Regions from separate parts of the Enterococcus sp. R12 genome, predicted to be linked through region 1. Evidence: predicted binding sites of a transcription regulator. Region 1 holds the regulator's gene; the other holds the start of a gene.
What was found. The regulator NrdR, encoded in region 1, represses ribonucleotide reductase genes. The targets are predictions, from matches to a motif close to ACACNATATATNGTGT.
Positions count from the first base shown of each region.

Region 1 (8,437 bases):
TTAAACTCACCGAAACAACTGGGTGTGATCTTATTTGAAAAAATGGGCTTACCAGTTATCAAAAAAACCAAGACTGGCTATTCGACAGCAGTCGATGTGTTAGAACAACTAAAAGAGCAAGCACCGATCGTTGAAGACATTTTGACTTATCGTCAAATCGCTAAGATCCAATCAACCTATGTAGAAGGCTTATTAAAAGTGATCCAAGGGGATGGCAAAGTCCATACACGATATGTACAAACCTTGACCCAAACTGGTCGATTAAGTTCTGTCGATCCGAACCTGCAAAACATTCCAATTCGTTTAGAAGAAGGTCGAAAGATCCGTGAAGCCTTCGTGCCGCGAGAAGCTGATTGGGTGATCTATTCTTCTGACTACTCTCAAATCGAATTGCGGGTGTTGGCACATATCTCAGATGATACCCATTTGAAAGAAGCCTTTATCGAAGGTCAAGATATCCATTCAAGCACAGCGATGCGAGTCTTTGGTATCGAAAAAGCAGAAGATGTGACCCCAAATATGCGTCGTCAAGCTAAAGCGGTCAACTTCGGTATCGTTTATGGTATTTCCGATTATGGCTTATCCCAGAATCTAGGAATCACCAGAAAAGCCGCCCAACAATACATTGATACGTATTTTGAAAAATATCCTGGTGTGAAAACGTATATGGAGGATGTGGTTCGTGAGGCGAAGGACAAAGGGTACGTTGAAACCTTGTATCATCGCCGTCGTTACCTACCTGATATCAATTCGCGCAATTTCAATATTCGGACTTTTGCGGAAAGAACCGCCATCAATACACCGATCCAAGGCAGTGCGGCGGATATCTTAAAGATTGCCATGATCGATTTGGCGAAACGTTTGAAAGAAGAAAAATTAGCAGCAACGATGCTGCTGCAAGTACACGATGAACTAGTATTTGAAGTACCTGAATCTGAATTGCCTCGTCTTGACGCTTTAGTGAAAGAAGTGATGGAGCAAGCCGTTGCATTACATGTCCCTTTACTGACAGATAGCAATTGGGGCAAAACATGGTACGATGCAAAATAAATGAGGTGAACAGAGGTGCCTGAATTACCAGAAGTTGAAACGGTCCGCAAAGGACTTGAAAAACTTGTTTTAAATAAAACGATCGAATCGGTCGAGATCCTTTGGCCGCGAATCATCGAAAGTCCTGAAGTGCCGATCTTTTCGGCACTGTTGAAAGGGCAACGGTTTGAAAAATTTGAACGACGTGGAAAATTTTTGATTTTTAAATTGACAGATTATGATCTGATCTCTCATCTACGAATGGAAGGCAAGTACGAGTATTTTGAGTCAGACCCGATTGTCGATAAACATACACATGTCATTTTCCATTTTACGGATGGCAGTCAGTTAAATTACCACGATGTAAGAAAATTTGGTCGTATGACTTTAGTGGACAAAGACCAAAGCGCAGCCTATAAAGGCATCATGCAATTAGGTCCTGAGCCTAAGCCTGAATTGTTTTTATTGGAAGCATTTGAGCAAGGATTGAAGCGGTCTAAAAAAGCCATCAAACCCCTTTTGTTAGATCAAAAACTTGTGACTGGTTTGGGCAATATTTATGTGGATGAGGCGCTATGGCAAGCGAAGATCCATCCTGAACAACCAGCAGATTCGCTCACCCCAGCAGAAGCCAACGTATTGCATCAAGCGATCATCGAAGTCTTGGAACGCGCCGTTGAAGCAGGGGGGACAACCATTCGGACCTATCTCAATGCATTGGGCGAAGCAGGAAAATTCCAAGTGTCATTAAATGTCTATGGCCAAACGGGCAATCCTTGCGGGCGATGCGGGACACCAATCGTCAAGACCAAGGTTGCCCAACGGGGGACGCACTTTTGTCCTCAGTGCCAAAAATTGCATGTGAGGTCCAGCAAATGAGCTTTGTCTTAGGGGTCACTGGCGGGATCGCCACTGGGAAAAGTACCGCAGTCGCACATTTTCGCTCACTGGGCTTACCGATTATTGATGCCGATATCATCGCCAGAGAAGTCGTTGAACCGAATACGGAGGGCTTGCAGGCGGTGACACAAGCCTTTGGTCCGCAGATTTTGACCGATGACGGACACCTGAATCGGCAAACCCTCGGTGCCCTGATATTTAATGATCCAGAAAAACGTCGCTTGCTGAATCAGACGTTGTCGCCATTTATTCGACAAGAGATTTTGTCTCAGATCGAAGAAAAAAGGCAGCAAGTGCCCTTGTTGATCGTTGACATTCCTTTGCTTTATGAAGCCGACTACGACCAATACATGGATCAAACCGCAGTCGTTTATGTGCCAGAAGCGCTTCAAAAAGAGCGGTTGATGGCACGTAATCAACTGAGTGAGCAAGAAGCGCAACAACGAATCGACAGTCAGCTTTCCATTGAGAAAAAGAAACAACGGGCCGATATTGTCTTTGATAATCAAGGAACGATCGCCCAACTCAATCAGCAGATCGATGATTGGTTAGCATCCTTAAACAAATAGATAAGATAGCAGGTTCCCTTCAGCAAAAGGGAACCTGCTATTTGTCTTTCAATAGCAAACCTAGCCCTATCATTTCCAAAAACAACTGGCGCTGAAACACGTCGGAAACTGTTTGGTTTGGAAAGTAAGACGATCGTGTATGAATGGTTAAACATCAAAGTACCAGCCCTGATTTATTTTGGGGTCACGATCACGCGATTGCTGGAAAAGGGGTGAAGAACGATCGGTTGATCATAAAAAGAGGTGAGAACCTCCTCAGTAAAAATCGTCTCTCGTTGACCAGCGGCGTGGACTTCGCCGTTTTTTAACATCAGCAAATGAGTGAAAATCGGTAGTAGCTCTTCCGTATGATGGGTAACGTAAAGAAGAGTCGGCGTATTCGGCAGCTGTGAAAAAGTCTCCAGACGGGTTAGCAGTTCTTCTCGCGCAAATAGATCAAGGCCCGTACAAGGTTCGTCCAAAATGAGGATCTCTGGTTGTGCCATCATGGCCCGTGCGATCATGACAAATTGTTTTTCCCCTTGCGAAAGGACGTGATAGGAACGATGGATCAGATGCGACAAACCTAAGTCAGCCAAAAGCTCTTTTGCTTGGATCAGCTGCTCTTCTTCGTAGGACTCATAAAGACCAATACTGGAATAAAGCCCGGAAAGAACGATCTCTTCGGCAAGATCGCGACCATAAAACTTGCTTTGCAGCGCTGAACTGACCCAACCAATGCGCCGTTGAAGATCGGGCACAGACGTTTTCCCGTAACGCTCACCTAAGACCGTTCGTTGACCAGAAGAAGGCCATAAACTTCCCGTGATCATTTGGAGTAATAAACTTTTGCCAGCACCATTCAGACCTAAAATCGCCCAATGCTCATTTTTTTTCACTTGCCAATTGATCGCTTTTAATAAATAGTTCTTGTTGCGAACGAATGAAACCTGTTGGAAATCGAGGATTGTCATCTATTGTCGAACCTTAAACAGGTTCTTCACCTCCAGTTGTAAGAAAATTCAGAAAATAATCGCTCATATTATAGCATAAAGAAAAACATTTTGCTGACTGTTTGGTATCGTATTCATATCTTTTGTCAGAAATCAGAATGCTTGTTATGATGAAAGTATACAGGAGGGATGATAACTATGGGTACTTTTAAAGATGAAAAAGATGTGATCGTTGGCAAAGCCAAAGAAAAAATCGGTGAGTGGACCAACAATGAAGAACTTGCCCACTCTGGGAAAGAACAAGCACAAGAAGGTCAAATCAAGAAAGAGCACGATCAAAAACGAGTCAATGAACTAGATGATCAAAATGATGAGCGTGATGCCCGCAATGATCGAACCACCCCTGAAAATGTCAGCAGCGAAGAACTATTGCGAGCTGAAAATCCCGATGCAAATAAAATTTCTTCGAATGATCGACGGGATGCAGACCAGCTGAAGCATTACACAGGAATTGAAGATAAATTATAAACGACCATGGATGCCTTCGTCTTCTAGACGAGGCATTTTTTGTTAATGAGACCAAAGAGAGGTTGAAAGACAACCACCTGCACAGTTGACAATTTCTCAACCTCTCATTATAATCCATTAAGATCGCATGGAAAGCAGCAAAGAAATTGGGAGGTGGTCATCAAATGCTTATTTATGCATTGTGTACGACTGTCAAGAAAGTAGAACAGCCGCAATAGGAAACGGAAAATTAGAAAGAAGGCTTTTTTATGATCGAACCTTACCAATTTCATTCAATTAAACATCAAGTATACCAATTAGTACGAACGTATCAATCGGTCAATGATCCTCGAACGATCAAAACGGTTGAAACGATGACAAAAGACGCCATAGAACAATTTTTTCCTGAAGAAGAAACAGCACCACGAGAAATTTTAGCTGCTTTCTTTCATCCGGGGATGACAATCAGTCGCAGCAATGAGCTGTTAACAGAGCTCAAAGAGTACGTCCGACCCTTTCAGGTACCGACAACAAAACAAATTGAAAAAATGTTTCGGAAAGTAAAAAAACTAAAAATACCTGATTTTGCTTCCGTTGATTTAAAAGAGACCACCTATCTTTCTTGGGATGATATCGGTAGTCAAAGTAAGTTTATGATCATTGCCACTGAGCAGGGCTTTACAGGACTTCACGGTCATGTCTCAACCGAGGTCAAGAAAGGAATCTGTCCCTTGTGTCAGCATGAGGGGAATGTCTCGATGTTTCTTTCTTTGACAAAAAGCAATGGAGATGGAACGTATACCAAACGGGGGAACTATATTTGCCGGGATAGCCAACGGTGCAATCAGCAGATGGAACAGCCAGCAAATTTGCATGACTTTGTTTCTTTGCTGCAAATGAAAGATAAATAACGAAATGAAACGGCAGAAAAATTTCTGCCGTTTTTTCAAATTCAAAAAAACAGTAGTTATAACATTATTTAAATTTTGTAATAAATGAACAGAATAAACCACTTTGGCTATTGTACCAACGGATTTCATGTTATAATTAATCATAGAAACCGATGACTTTACGTGAATACGTAAGCGCATAAGAGAGAAAATGAGGTGGAACTATGCAATGTCCAAAATGTCATCATAACAATTCTAGGGTAGTTGATAGTCGACAAGCCGATGATGGACGTGTGATTCGCCGCCGTCGTGAATGCGAAAATTGCGGCTATCGCTTTACAACATTTGAACGTATCGAAGAGGCACCCCTACTTGTCATTAAGAAGAATGGAGCCCGTGAAGAATTCAATCGCGAAAAAATCCTACGGGGCTTGATTCGATCTGCTGAAAAACGTCCAGTGACAATGGATCAGATGGAAACGATCGTCGATCATGTGGAAAGTCGTGTTCGTGCTCTTGGTGAAAATGAAATTTCTACAACACAGATTGGTGAGTATGTGATGGAAGATTTAGTTGATTTAGACGAGATCGCTTATATCCGTTTTGCCAGTGTCTATCGCCAGTTTAAAGACATGTCAGTTTTCTTAAAAGAACTACAAGACATCGTCGAAAAAGCGAAAGAACCACAAGAATAGAGGGGGACAACAAGTGGGCAATAGTTTACCGAATCAATCGTACAAAGTGTTCAAAAGCCGTCCACTTACAACGGAAGGGAAAGACGCCCTCATTTATTTGTATCAACCAATTATTGAAAGTGATGCTTTAGCGTTGTATTTGACACTCGCAAGCGATGTCCAAGCCCAAAGCTTTTCTGGCGAGGAGTCGATGACGACCGTGCATCTAGATATCTTGAATGCCATGAATGCGGGAATGCCTCGCTTCATAAAAGCCAAGCAAAACTTAGAGGGCATCGGCTTGCTAAAGTCTTATGAGAAAGCAGATGCTCAAAACGGGAGCTCGTATCTGTATTGGTTGCAAGAACCGGTCCATCCAGCAGCGTTTTTTCAAGATGAATTGTATGCCTATCTGTTGTTGGAAAGAGTCGGGGAGCGTAAATTTAATCAGCTGGTCAAGCTGTATCAACCAAAGCAGTGTTCCTTGACCGATTATCAGGAAGTGACTCAATCCTTCTCAGCCGCCTATGGGTTAAATACCGCACGTTTTGCTTCACATGAAGAAACGTTACAGGCAGTCAGTGATTCTTTTCAAGAAACCAAAGCGAACTTGGTGCTTGACGAAAAGCAGTTGGATTGGGACTTTCTTTTATATGAAGCGCAGCGTCGGTATATCCGTGCCGCTAATTTCACGCCAAGTTTTCGACAAAAGTTAGTTCTATACCATTCTTTATATGGCTATGATGTGTTGGAATTGTTGGATTTGATGGCGGATAATGTTTCTTTGACAACAGGCGAGGTCGACCAGAAGAAGCTGGAACAAGCGATCATGAAGAAATCACGACAAACATTCACGAAAACATCAAAAAGAGAAGATCCCCAAGCGGAAAGTCAGTTGCGCCGCTTCAATACCTTAAAACAGAATGGTTTTTCAGAAAATGATGTCTTATTGATTCAAGAAAGTGAGAACAATGCACCGATCGCTTTTCTCAAGGCGATCAAAGCGGAGAAAAACAGTTTTATGACGGATTCAGAACAATGGCTGATCAAGAGCCTTGTCGAACGGTCACCATTGCCAAATAGTGTGATCAATGTGCTGGTTCATTATGTCTTGGTGGTCCAAAACAATGCCGCTTTGTCAGGAAATTATGTGAACAATATCGCCGCCCAGTGGTCAGAATTAAAAATTGGTACGGCAGAAGATGCCATCAAACATGTTCGGAGCCTTGTTCGAAGTGCCAAGGAAAAACGCAGCCGACCACAAACCAGCGGCAAAAAAATCATTCGCGAAGAAAAGCTGCCTTCTTGGGCTGAAAAACCAGTGGAAGAGACAGCCTTAACGCCAGAGCGACAAGCAGAATTAGATAAAAAACTGCAAAACTACTTGCATAAGAAAGCTGGTGACAAGTAATGGAAGATGTAGGGAAAAACTTAGGAAAACTATTGGATAAACGCAATTACCGTGATCAGTTTTCAGCAATGATGGCAGAAGTTTTACAAGATCCTGATGTCAAAGCGTTTATTGCCGAAAATGAAGAGGTATTGACCGAAGCAGATATTCAAAAAAGCTATGCGAAACTGTATGAGTTCGTCCAAGAAAAGCGGAAATTCCGCATCAATGATCCATCCATGATCGCACCGGGCTATGAGCCGCGCTTAGCGTTAAATTTTCATTTTATTGACGTCACCTATGTACCAACGAAAGAACTACTGGCATATCAGAAACAAGAAGAGATCCGCAGTCGCATCAAAGCGATGGATATGCCTAAAGATATACAAGAAGCAAGTTTTGCAGATTATCAGCAAACGCCTGGCCGAATGGAGGCCATCGCAGCTGCCGTTGATTTTATTAGTGAGTTGACAGCCAATCCACAGGAATTTCATAAAGGACTGTACTTTGTGGGGAGTTTTGGGATCGGAAAAACCTATCTGCTTGGCGCGATCGCCAGAGATTTAGCGGAGGCAGGCTACACGACGACATTGGTTCACTTCCCGACATTTGCAGTAGAGATGAAGCAAGCAATCGGCAAAGATCAGGTGGGGGATAAGTTGAATGCAGTGAAAAAAGCCCCAATCTTAATGATGGACGATATCGGTGCGGATGCGATGAGCAGTTGGATTCGTGACGAAGTCTTCGGTGTGATTCTACAATACCGAATGCAAGAGCAACTCCCGACGTTCTTCACTTCGAATTTTACTATGCATGAGTTGGAGCAGCATCTTTCAGTAACGCAACGCGGCGAATCCGAACCATTGAAAGCCAAACGTATTATGGAGCGTATTCGTTACTTGACACAAGAGATCCAAATGACGGGCAAAAATCGACGAAATGATGCCTAAAAAACCATTACTGGAGGAAGAAGATGATGAAAAAACAAGTGATTCTAGGCTTGTCCTTAGCAGCAGTGCTACTGTTAACGGCTTGTGGCAGTCCCGAAAACAACAATACATCAAGTGGCGATAACACGCCTTCTGAATCAAGTGAGAATGCTAGTTCCGTTGCCAATAGTTCTTCACAGAGCGAAACAGCGACGGTTTTTACTGGTATTATCCAAGAAGATGCCCGAACAGGTTCGGATGATACCTTTCAATTATTTTTGAAAGACGTAGCGGCAGTTGAAGATGAGGATCAAGTCGTCCAAAGTTTTCAAAATGATGGGGTCATTCTCCATGTCCCTATCGAGGCCTATTCAGGAGAGATCGAGGAGTTAGTTGAAGGAGACAAAGTCCAAGTGTCGCTGCAAGGCGTCCCGATCATGACGATGTCGATCCCACCGCAAATTCCCGGCAACTCGATTCAAAAGGTTGAATTAGTGAACGATTAATGCAATGTGCGCCTTGGCAATGGCACCACAGTCAAGACGCACATTTTTTTCTATTTATGGAAAGCGTGTTATACTACGAAAGAAGGAGTGACAATATGAACGAACATGCAT
Region 1 is NZ_CM176874.1:1,722,941-1,731,377, forward strand. Features, by position in the region: gene polA (DNA polymerase I) at 1-1,050, shown strand, start outside; gene mutM (DNA-formamidopyrimidine glycosylase) at 1,066-1,908, shown strand; gene coaE (dephospho-CoA kinase) at 1,905-2,498, shown strand; gene ACTW1R_RS07925 (ABC transporter ATP-binding protein) at 2,672-3,451, opposite strand; gene ACTW1R_RS07930 (hypothetical protein) at 3,620-3,958, shown strand; gene ACTW1R_RS07935 (FusB/FusC family EF-G-binding protein) at 4,207-4,848, shown strand; gene nrdR (transcriptional regulator NrdR) at 5,052-5,522, shown strand; gene ACTW1R_RS07945 (replication initiation and membrane attachment family protein) at 5,536-6,912, shown strand; gene dnaI (primosomal protein DnaI) at 6,912-7,841, shown strand; gene ACTW1R_RS07955 (hypothetical protein) at 7,865-8,326, shown strand; gene ACTW1R_RS07960 (tRNA (adenine(22)-N(1))-methyltransferase) at 8,422-8,437, shown strand, end outside.

Region 2 (8,437 bases), 930 kb from region 1:
AATACCATAAAACAAGGAGCATAACTAGTTAACCTATGTCATGTCCCTTGTTTTTTTAATTCAGGTATTGATAAACTAAATACATAAACCATACTAATCCTATTATAAAAAATAGATTTAAAATGTTTTTATTTATTTTTCTTCTTTGCTCTCCAAAGTATGGCGACCTTTTTTGCCAAAACAATTTCCTGTTTTTCACATCAGAAAAAAACAATCTAAAAATTATAAATAACACAGGAAGAGAAAAATTTAACACTATATAAAAAATATCTGTAGGATCTCCAATTAAAACTAACCCTATCAAAATAAATAATATAAAAAGAAAAATTAGTTTATACTGAACTTTCATAACTCACCTATACAATCAATTGATTTTATTCTATTTGCATTCTGAAGGTTCTGAGGGGACGATCGTCATTTTAAAATAGTTCTCCTATTTCTTACCCTCTTTTACAATTTTGGCTGATCTAATTCCTCTCATCAGCAATTGGATACAAATTTCGTAATAGCTGCTCTTATTCTTCATTTGGGGTGGTCACCGCTAAATTTTTTCTTCTATCGAAGAATACAACAAGAAAAGAAATTGCCAATCACTATTTTGCTTCTAGCATGACTGTCCTTCGTGTCCTGCACAGGAATAAGACTAACTGTATTGAAAAAGAGTAAAAAACGTTTTGATACTACTTCATATATTCTTTTGCTCGATCACTACCTCATCTTCATTTACCGGTTCTTCGAATCCTGAAAAAAACCGTTGAAGGATTTCTTCTGTAATAGGAAAAGCGGAATTTGCAGTCTGGACTTTATTTCTGATCGCTAATCGTTTTCGTAAAGTATCATAATCAGCTTTTAGATAGATTACTTTAATCGTCACATCATATGCTGCCAGTAGTTCTCTATAAGCGTCTCGGTGACTTTTAGCCCAAAAACTAGAATCGACAACTACGTTTTTTCCTTCTTGAACAGCCTTTACTGTAAGCTCTTTCAATTTAACTGAAGATAATGAAGAAACTTTTGCATATTTCTCCGAAGGGTAATCAACACCATAAACGCCATAGTCTTCCCAAATCAATTCATCTATTGCTAATCTTACATAGCCTTCTTGCTCTTTTTGTTTTGAGTAAGTGGTTTTGCCTGCACCACTAACGCCACACATCAAAAGTACCTCAACCATTATTCTCCTCCTACCTTTTCTGATCAATAAACAAAGAGAACGAAAAAACCTTATTTGTAATCAACGCTCATGTTTTAGACCACTGTTTGCCACCTACATCTGATGATACAATGATAACATTGTTTTTATGAACAACAAGCAGATTGGGAAACAATCTCAAGAAAAATAGGAAGTAAAACCATATATTAGAGAATAGAAGCGTTAGCCACTTAAGCTAACGGATAAATCAAATTTTTGTCCATTTCCACTCTTCTATAAAAAATTATTTTCTACAAAAATAGGAACGCAAGCCAAAATACGAAAGAAGCATCATCGTTAAAACTTATGTATGTAATGGTATCTTTACTTCTATTATTCCAATTTTAAAATAAACTAAGCGACCACCCCAACCCCTGATAGAAAAACAAGAATAGACTCTTGAGTAGAACTTGAATGCAAAACTGCCTCCAAAATCAACGCAAGGGTCTATCTTTATAGATAAAGCTCTTTATGGGCAAATTCTTTTGTACCAGTAAAGATCCTTAGAATCAAACAAATCAGAATGCTTTCAAATCAAATGTGATAGTGTCATTGTTCTTTAAAAACAACGCTTGTGCCCCTTTATCGGTCATTTCGTCATTGACGGTATAGACCCAAAATAGATTGGCTTTTTGATCTTGACTGATGCCGTCGATAGAGGTGATAAAGCCATCTTTTTCTTTGATCGCAAAGTTTTCTTTCATTACTTCCAGCAGCGACTCATTTTCTCGGAATGTTACTTCTTTTGAGGTCACAGCTTCTTGATTTTGGATGACGATCGTAGCTGTTCCTTGTTCTTGCTTCAAGGAACTTTGCTGCGTGCTTTCTGGCGTTACACTTGCCTGTTGGCATCCTGCAGCGACGAGTAATGTGCTCACTAGCATGAATACGACAAATACTTTTTTCATCTATTTCTTCCTCTCCAATAGTCAAAATACAAATCGTTTTTTTATCCAATATGCGGATAAGACTTGCTCTATCAATCCTGTATCCTTTTAGAGCCCGCATTTTAATTGGATTTTACAGTTTGTGCAGGTACTACAGCCGCCGATTTCCTCAATGGTTCCTTCATGGCAGATGGGACAGATTTCACCAGAGGCGACGGGTTCATCTACTTGAACGACAGGCAGCGGTTCAACTTGTGCGGTCAGCTCATTTTCAACCGCTTCTAAGGTAAGTACTTGTGAATCTCGGCTGCCGTCTACATAGACAGTCCCTCCTTTGGCTCCTCCTTCATAAAGATCTCGATAAACCTTGGCTACTTGGCTTACTGTATATCCTTTTGGTGCATTGACCGTTTTTGAAATGGAGCTATCCACCCAGCGTTGAATGGTGCATTGCACACCGACATGCTCTTCGGGCGTCAACTCCATAGCGGAAATGAACCATGCCGGCAACTCCGCTTTGGTTCGTTCAGGATGATCCATCAGGTATTCGTCAACGATTTCCGCATTGATTTCAATAAACTTACCTAGTCGACCGCTTCTAAAATAAGAAAAGGAGTAGTAAGGTTCTAAACCAGTTGAAACTCCCGTCATCGTGCCTGTCGATCCTGTTGGCGCAACAGTCAAAAGATGAGAGTTGCGAATACCGAATCGCAGCACGCCTTCGCGGATGTGCGCTGGCATTTTTTTCATGTATCCTGTATCGATAAATTTCTTCCGCAACGCTTGCGTCCCTTGGTCATTTTTTCCAATCAGGAAGGGAAAGCTGCCTTTTTCTTTCGCCAGTTCAATGGATGCCTCATAGGCAGTGACTGCCATTGCCTCGAAAATTTGATCAACGAATTGATTTCCTTCTGCCGATCCGTATTTTTTCCCGCAGTAGATCAATAAATCTGCCAAGCCCATGATCCCTAATCCAACACGTCTTTCCCCTTTCGCCTGCTGCTCATTTTTGTCAAAAAAGTAAGGCGTTACGTCAATAACATTGTCTTGGAAACGAACCGCTGTTTTCACGGTTTCTTTTAGTTTGGCAAAATCAACGGTGCCCTTTTGGCGATCCGCCATGTTTGCGAGATTGATGGCTGCCAAGTTACAGACCGCATAAGGGGTTAGGGGCTGTTCACCGCACGGATTGGTTGCCACGACTTTTTGTCCGTATGCTGTAGCATTCGTCATCTTGTTGGCATTATCGATAAAGAAAATACCAGGCTCAGCAGAATATGTTGCACAAAAAGTAATCAACTCCCATAACTCACGAGCTTTGATCCTTTGATAGGTTTTGACTTTATGGCCAGTAGCTGCCCATTCTCGCACATCCCCGACTTCAGCCCATTTTGCATCATATTGCGCCATCTCTGCTTCTGAATAATTGTCGATATCTGGAAAGCGTAGCTCATACCACCCATCTGTCTTCACTGCTTCCATGAATTCTTCTGTCAAGCAGACTGAGATATTCGCGCCAGTTAAGAAATCACTTTCTTTCACCGTATAGCTGCCACCTATGCGCAATTTTTCTTTTGCCTTTTGGATCATGTCATTATGTTCCTTATCTGACGATTCAGGCAGTTGTGCTAGATAAGTGAACATTCTTTCTTCCATTTTTGTCAGAGGGTCAAATTGCAGTTTTTCATTGATCAGTTGTTTGATCGTCGCATTTGTGATTGTTTTTTTTAGGTGAAGCAATACAGCAGGATTTTGAATTTTAGAAAGAATAAACGCAAAAATATCTGGATGCCAATCTGCCATCATAATCATCTGCGCTCCACGGCGGCTACCTCCTTGTTCGACAAGGTTCGTCAAGTTTGCCAAATCATTCAACCAAGAAACTGCCCCAGAAGACCGACCACTGACACCGTGGACCACACTTGATTTTGGTCGCAAGGTCGACCCATTGGTTCCAACCCCGCCACCTCGACTCATGATTTCCATAACTTCTTGTCGATGAACAGCAATCCCTTTTCGGGAATCATGAATGAAAGGCATCACAAAGCAATTGAAGTAGGTAACTTGAGAATTTGTTCCTGCTCCATAAAGTACTCTGCCTGCAGAAATTAGATTTTGCGCCACGATTTGTTGGTAAAACGCCTCGAAGAAGCGCTCCTGGTCATGGGACTCGTTGGCAGAAATCCCTTTGGCCACACGATGCGCCACTTGCTCAAAAAAGAGTTCTAACGGTTTTTCAATGTCACTTTTTCTTCTTTTAACAAGTCCACTCGCTTGTTCATCAATATCTTCTAACGCTGAGCGATAGGCCTCTTCCACTTCGATAGAGACAAGTTCCCCATCGATTGCTTTCACCACACCGATTCCTCTTGCAGGATATTTAGGATCAGCTTTCGTTGTCAAAATCACCAAATCATCCTTACGCAATGTTTGATGGGTTTGATCCTTGTATGAATAACGATCCAGCATAATCAAACGAGCGATTCCCTCAAATGTTTGGGTCATTTCTGGTGTGATCGCCGAAACTTCTTGGAACAACTTGATATCCTCGTTCAATTTCTCAATCGTTTGTTTTTTGTATTCCATTTCTTTCCCTCGCCTTCTAAAACACAACATATTGTGCTCGTTTTTTATTATCGTACTATATAATGTGTATTTCAATCTTGAATTTTATTATTTTCCATGTATAATGAGAATGATTATCAATTAGAAAGACGGCGATTTTCATGCTTCCTCCCCAAACCAAGATATTTTCCATCCAAAGAATTTCTCATTTAGCACTGATCACTGCGGCTTGTATCGTTGGACGGTTAGTTTTTGTCTTTATCCCTAACGTTCAGCCTATGAGTGCCCTTTTATTTTTAGTGGCTTTTTCTTACCGTTTATCTGATGCGTTGATGATTGCCTTATTAAGTTTGCTCGGAACAAATATCTATCTAGGCATGGGTCCCTGGACGATCAGTCAATTGGCTGCACTTACTGTCACCATCGTTCTTTTTCATCAGATTGGAAAAATGCCGATCATCAAGAAAAACCGCTTCTTGCAAGCTTTCTTTGCCTTTCTTTGCGGACTTCTTTATGGCTTGATCGTTTCGTTGATGGAGGTTTGGCTTTATCAGTTTCCTTCGTTTCTTGCCTATTACCTTCAAGGACTACTGTTCGATTTCTTCCATGCCAGTGGAAACTTCGTCTTTTATCTGCTTTTATCGCCAGTATTTGAGCGAATAACACCCACTTCCTATAAATTGGCGAAAAAAAACGAGTGATTTCGATGGAACGAAGCATTCGGCTAACTTTGTTTTCGTGTTTCTTTGAAAGAATGTTCGCGTAAAACTTTTCTTAAAAAACAAAAAAACTACGACTACTCTCCTGTTTCCTTTGCTTAAAAATCTATCCAAAAAGCACCATTGAAAAGCCTTTCGAAAGGGTTTCTTCCATCTTTATACGTCCATTCATTTGAATGAAACACTCCCTCTTTCATCCATGCCCTTGACTAAATGTAGTTGGATTTCTTTCAGATTATTAATGAATGATGATGTTTGCTTTTGCTATCATCAGAAATTTATTATTTTTTTTAAATAACAATTTAATTTTTCTTGACCAAAAGAATTCAGAGGTTTATCCTAACTATGGAAAATCAACGACTGGATAAAAAAGAAGCAAGTGAAATTTTTTATTCAATTTGACCTTTGACATTTGTGAAAAAGTGCATAAGAAACTTGATCGTGATCAAGCGCTTATGGAAAGAAATTTTTTTCTCACTAAATTTCAAAAAACGCTCTATTTTAACCAGTCAGAAAAATCATTTTAAGAAGGAGAAAGCGATGAATGAGAAACAATTACGCTGGTATAATATTGCGCTGATGGCGTTCGTCTCTGTTTGGGGACTGGGAAATGTTGTAAACAACTACGCTCAACAAGGGTTGACTGTTGTTGTTTCGTGGCTATTAATTATGGCTCTTTATTTTGTACCCTATGCATTAAGTGTTGGTCAGTTAGGATCAACCTTCAAAGAGTCAAGTGGTGGGGTTTCCTCATGGATCAAAGAAACCTCAACAAAGCGGTTGGCTTTTTTTGCTGCTTGGACTTATTGGGTCGTTCACGTGCCTTATTTGGCACAAAAACCCCAAGGAATCTTAGTATCATTGAGTTGGTTATTTAAAGGAAATGGTACATTTGTATCAACGATGGGCTCCATGGAAGTCTCGTTGATTTGTTTAGCTATTTTTCTATTCTTTTTATGGATTGCCTCTAAAGGATTGACGACCTTAAAAATGATTGGGAACATCGCGGGAACAGCCATGTTCGTGATGTCGATTCTTTTTATTCTTTTAGCAGTCACTGCTCCAGCAATGACTGGTGCTGAAATTGCTACACCAAACATGTCATCTGTTTCAACCTATATCCCTAAATTTGACTTTACCTATTTAACCACGATCTCGATGCTGGTATTTGCAGTAGGTGGCTGTGAAAAAATCTCGCCTTACGTAAATAACACAAAAAATCCTGCCAAAGAATTTCCAAAAGGCATGATCTTTTTAGCCGGTATGGTGGCGTTATGTGCATTGCTCGGCTCGATTGCTATGGGGATGCTTTTTGATGCCAATCATATTCCAGAAGATTTGATGGTCAACGGCGCTTATGAAGCCTTTCAACGACTAGGAAACTTCTACGGAATCGGCAACTTCTTTGTCATTCTTTATTCCATCGCCAATGCGTTAGCGCAAATTTCTGCGTTGGCATTTTCAATTGATGCCCCATTGAAAATATTATTGTCTGATGCTGATTCAGAATTTGTACCAAATGGCTTAGCAAAACTAAACAAAAAAGGAACACCAGTAAATGGGTATATTATGACTGGTATCCTAGTCAGCATTTTGATCATCATTCCAGCACTAGGAATCGGCAATATGACCGAACTGTATCGTTGGTTGCTAAACTTGAATTCAGTTGTCATGCCATTGCGTTACTTATGGGTCTTCTTAGCCTTTATGCTAGTCAACAAACATGCCAATCGCTTTACTTCCGATTATAAATTCGTGAAAAACACCAAGGTTGGCTTTGGGATCGGCTTATGGTGCTTCTTGTTTACGGCCTTTGCCTGCATTTTAGGGATGGTTCCTAAGCTTGATTATGCGGCAGATCCGCAAGCTTGGTTCTTCCAATTGGCCTTAAATATCATTACGCCAATCGCCTTTCTTTTGATTGGCTTGATCTTGCCGATCATTGCGAAACGTGTAAATAAAAAATAATCATTCCCTCAAAAAAGAGGTGTCCGACAACTATTTCGGTTGTCGGGCACCTCTTTCCTTATATATGAACTTTTCCGCCGTGCGAGGCATTTGCTCCATCCTCTTGCCGAAGCATTCATTCTTCGTCATTTTCCTCTTTGTTGTCCTCTTTGATTCCATACTTGATCCATTGCACCTTATAGCGAAAATCTTTGATCAGCTCTTTTGCGTTCCATTCATTGGAAATAAAATCTGTCAGACTATCCATCACGACCGCCATAATAAAGTAAAGGAAACTGACGGCTTCTTGCGTATCATGGATCGTGAAGCGATTTTCTTCCAACAGCTCCAACCACTGACGAATCATGGGCGAATCGTCAGGGATCGCATCGCGCTTCGTCCAGGCATTGCTTTGGGTACATAAGTGGATCATTTTCCAATGATCATCTTCAGGTGACCATTGACTGCACCAAGCCAAGTATTCTTCGATCCCTTTGAAAAAATCATTTTTGTTGCGATTGATAAACGTAAAAATCGCGGAATGGATTTGGTTTGAATAGTCTGCGATCGCATAGTCATAGGCATCTTCTAAGTTTTGAAAGTACTTGTAAAACGCTCCTCTAGAAATGTGCGACTTTTCGACGATGGCAGAGACCTTGACTTGACTGATGTGCTTGCTGAAGAATTCTTCTAAAAGCACGGCATCGATTTTTTCTTTTTTCTCTTGTTTTAAATGAAAAAATGTTGTACTTGGCAAGGGATTCTCCTCCATCATTCGCAATCTACTCCCTCTATTATAAACAAATCCCTCTACTTTTCCACTCAGACTTGTGCAGTTTCTCTTGATGGGGCGTTTTGTTCGATGAGATTGCCATCTTCCATTCGGAAAATGCGATCACTCCATTGGATCATTCGCTCGTCGTGAGTGACCATGACTGTCGCTTTCTTTTTCTCATGCGCTTCTTTCACCAATAACTTCACCACTTCATACGCATGATCGGTGTCTAAGCTGGCAGTTGGTTCATCCGCCAAAATCAAGCTTGGGTCATTAAACAACGCCCTGCCGATTGCTACTCGTTGACGTTCCCCACCAGATAAATCACGGGGAAACTTGTCTTGAAGATCGA
Region 2 is NZ_CM176874.1:797,625-806,061, reverse strand. Features, by position in the region: gene ACTW1R_RS03700 (P-loop nucleotide/nucleoside kinase family protein) at 686-1,174, opposite strand; gene ACTW1R_RS03695 (DUF4430 domain-containing protein) at 1,711-2,100, opposite strand; gene ACTW1R_RS03690 (vitamin B12-dependent ribonucleotide reductase) at 2,188-4,665, opposite strand; gene ACTW1R_RS03685 (hypothetical protein) at 4,806-5,345, shown strand; gene ACTW1R_RS03680 (APC family permease) at 5,904-7,331, shown strand; gene ACTW1R_RS03675 (TetR family transcriptional regulator) at 7,447-8,085, opposite strand; gene ACTW1R_RS03670 (ABC transporter ATP-binding protein) at 8,133-8,437, opposite strand, start outside.
Region 2: ACTW1R_RS03690 (vitamin B12-dependent ribonucleotide reductase) is a predicted target of NrdR. The motif match lies at 4,687-4,702, and genes of this name have one in related genera.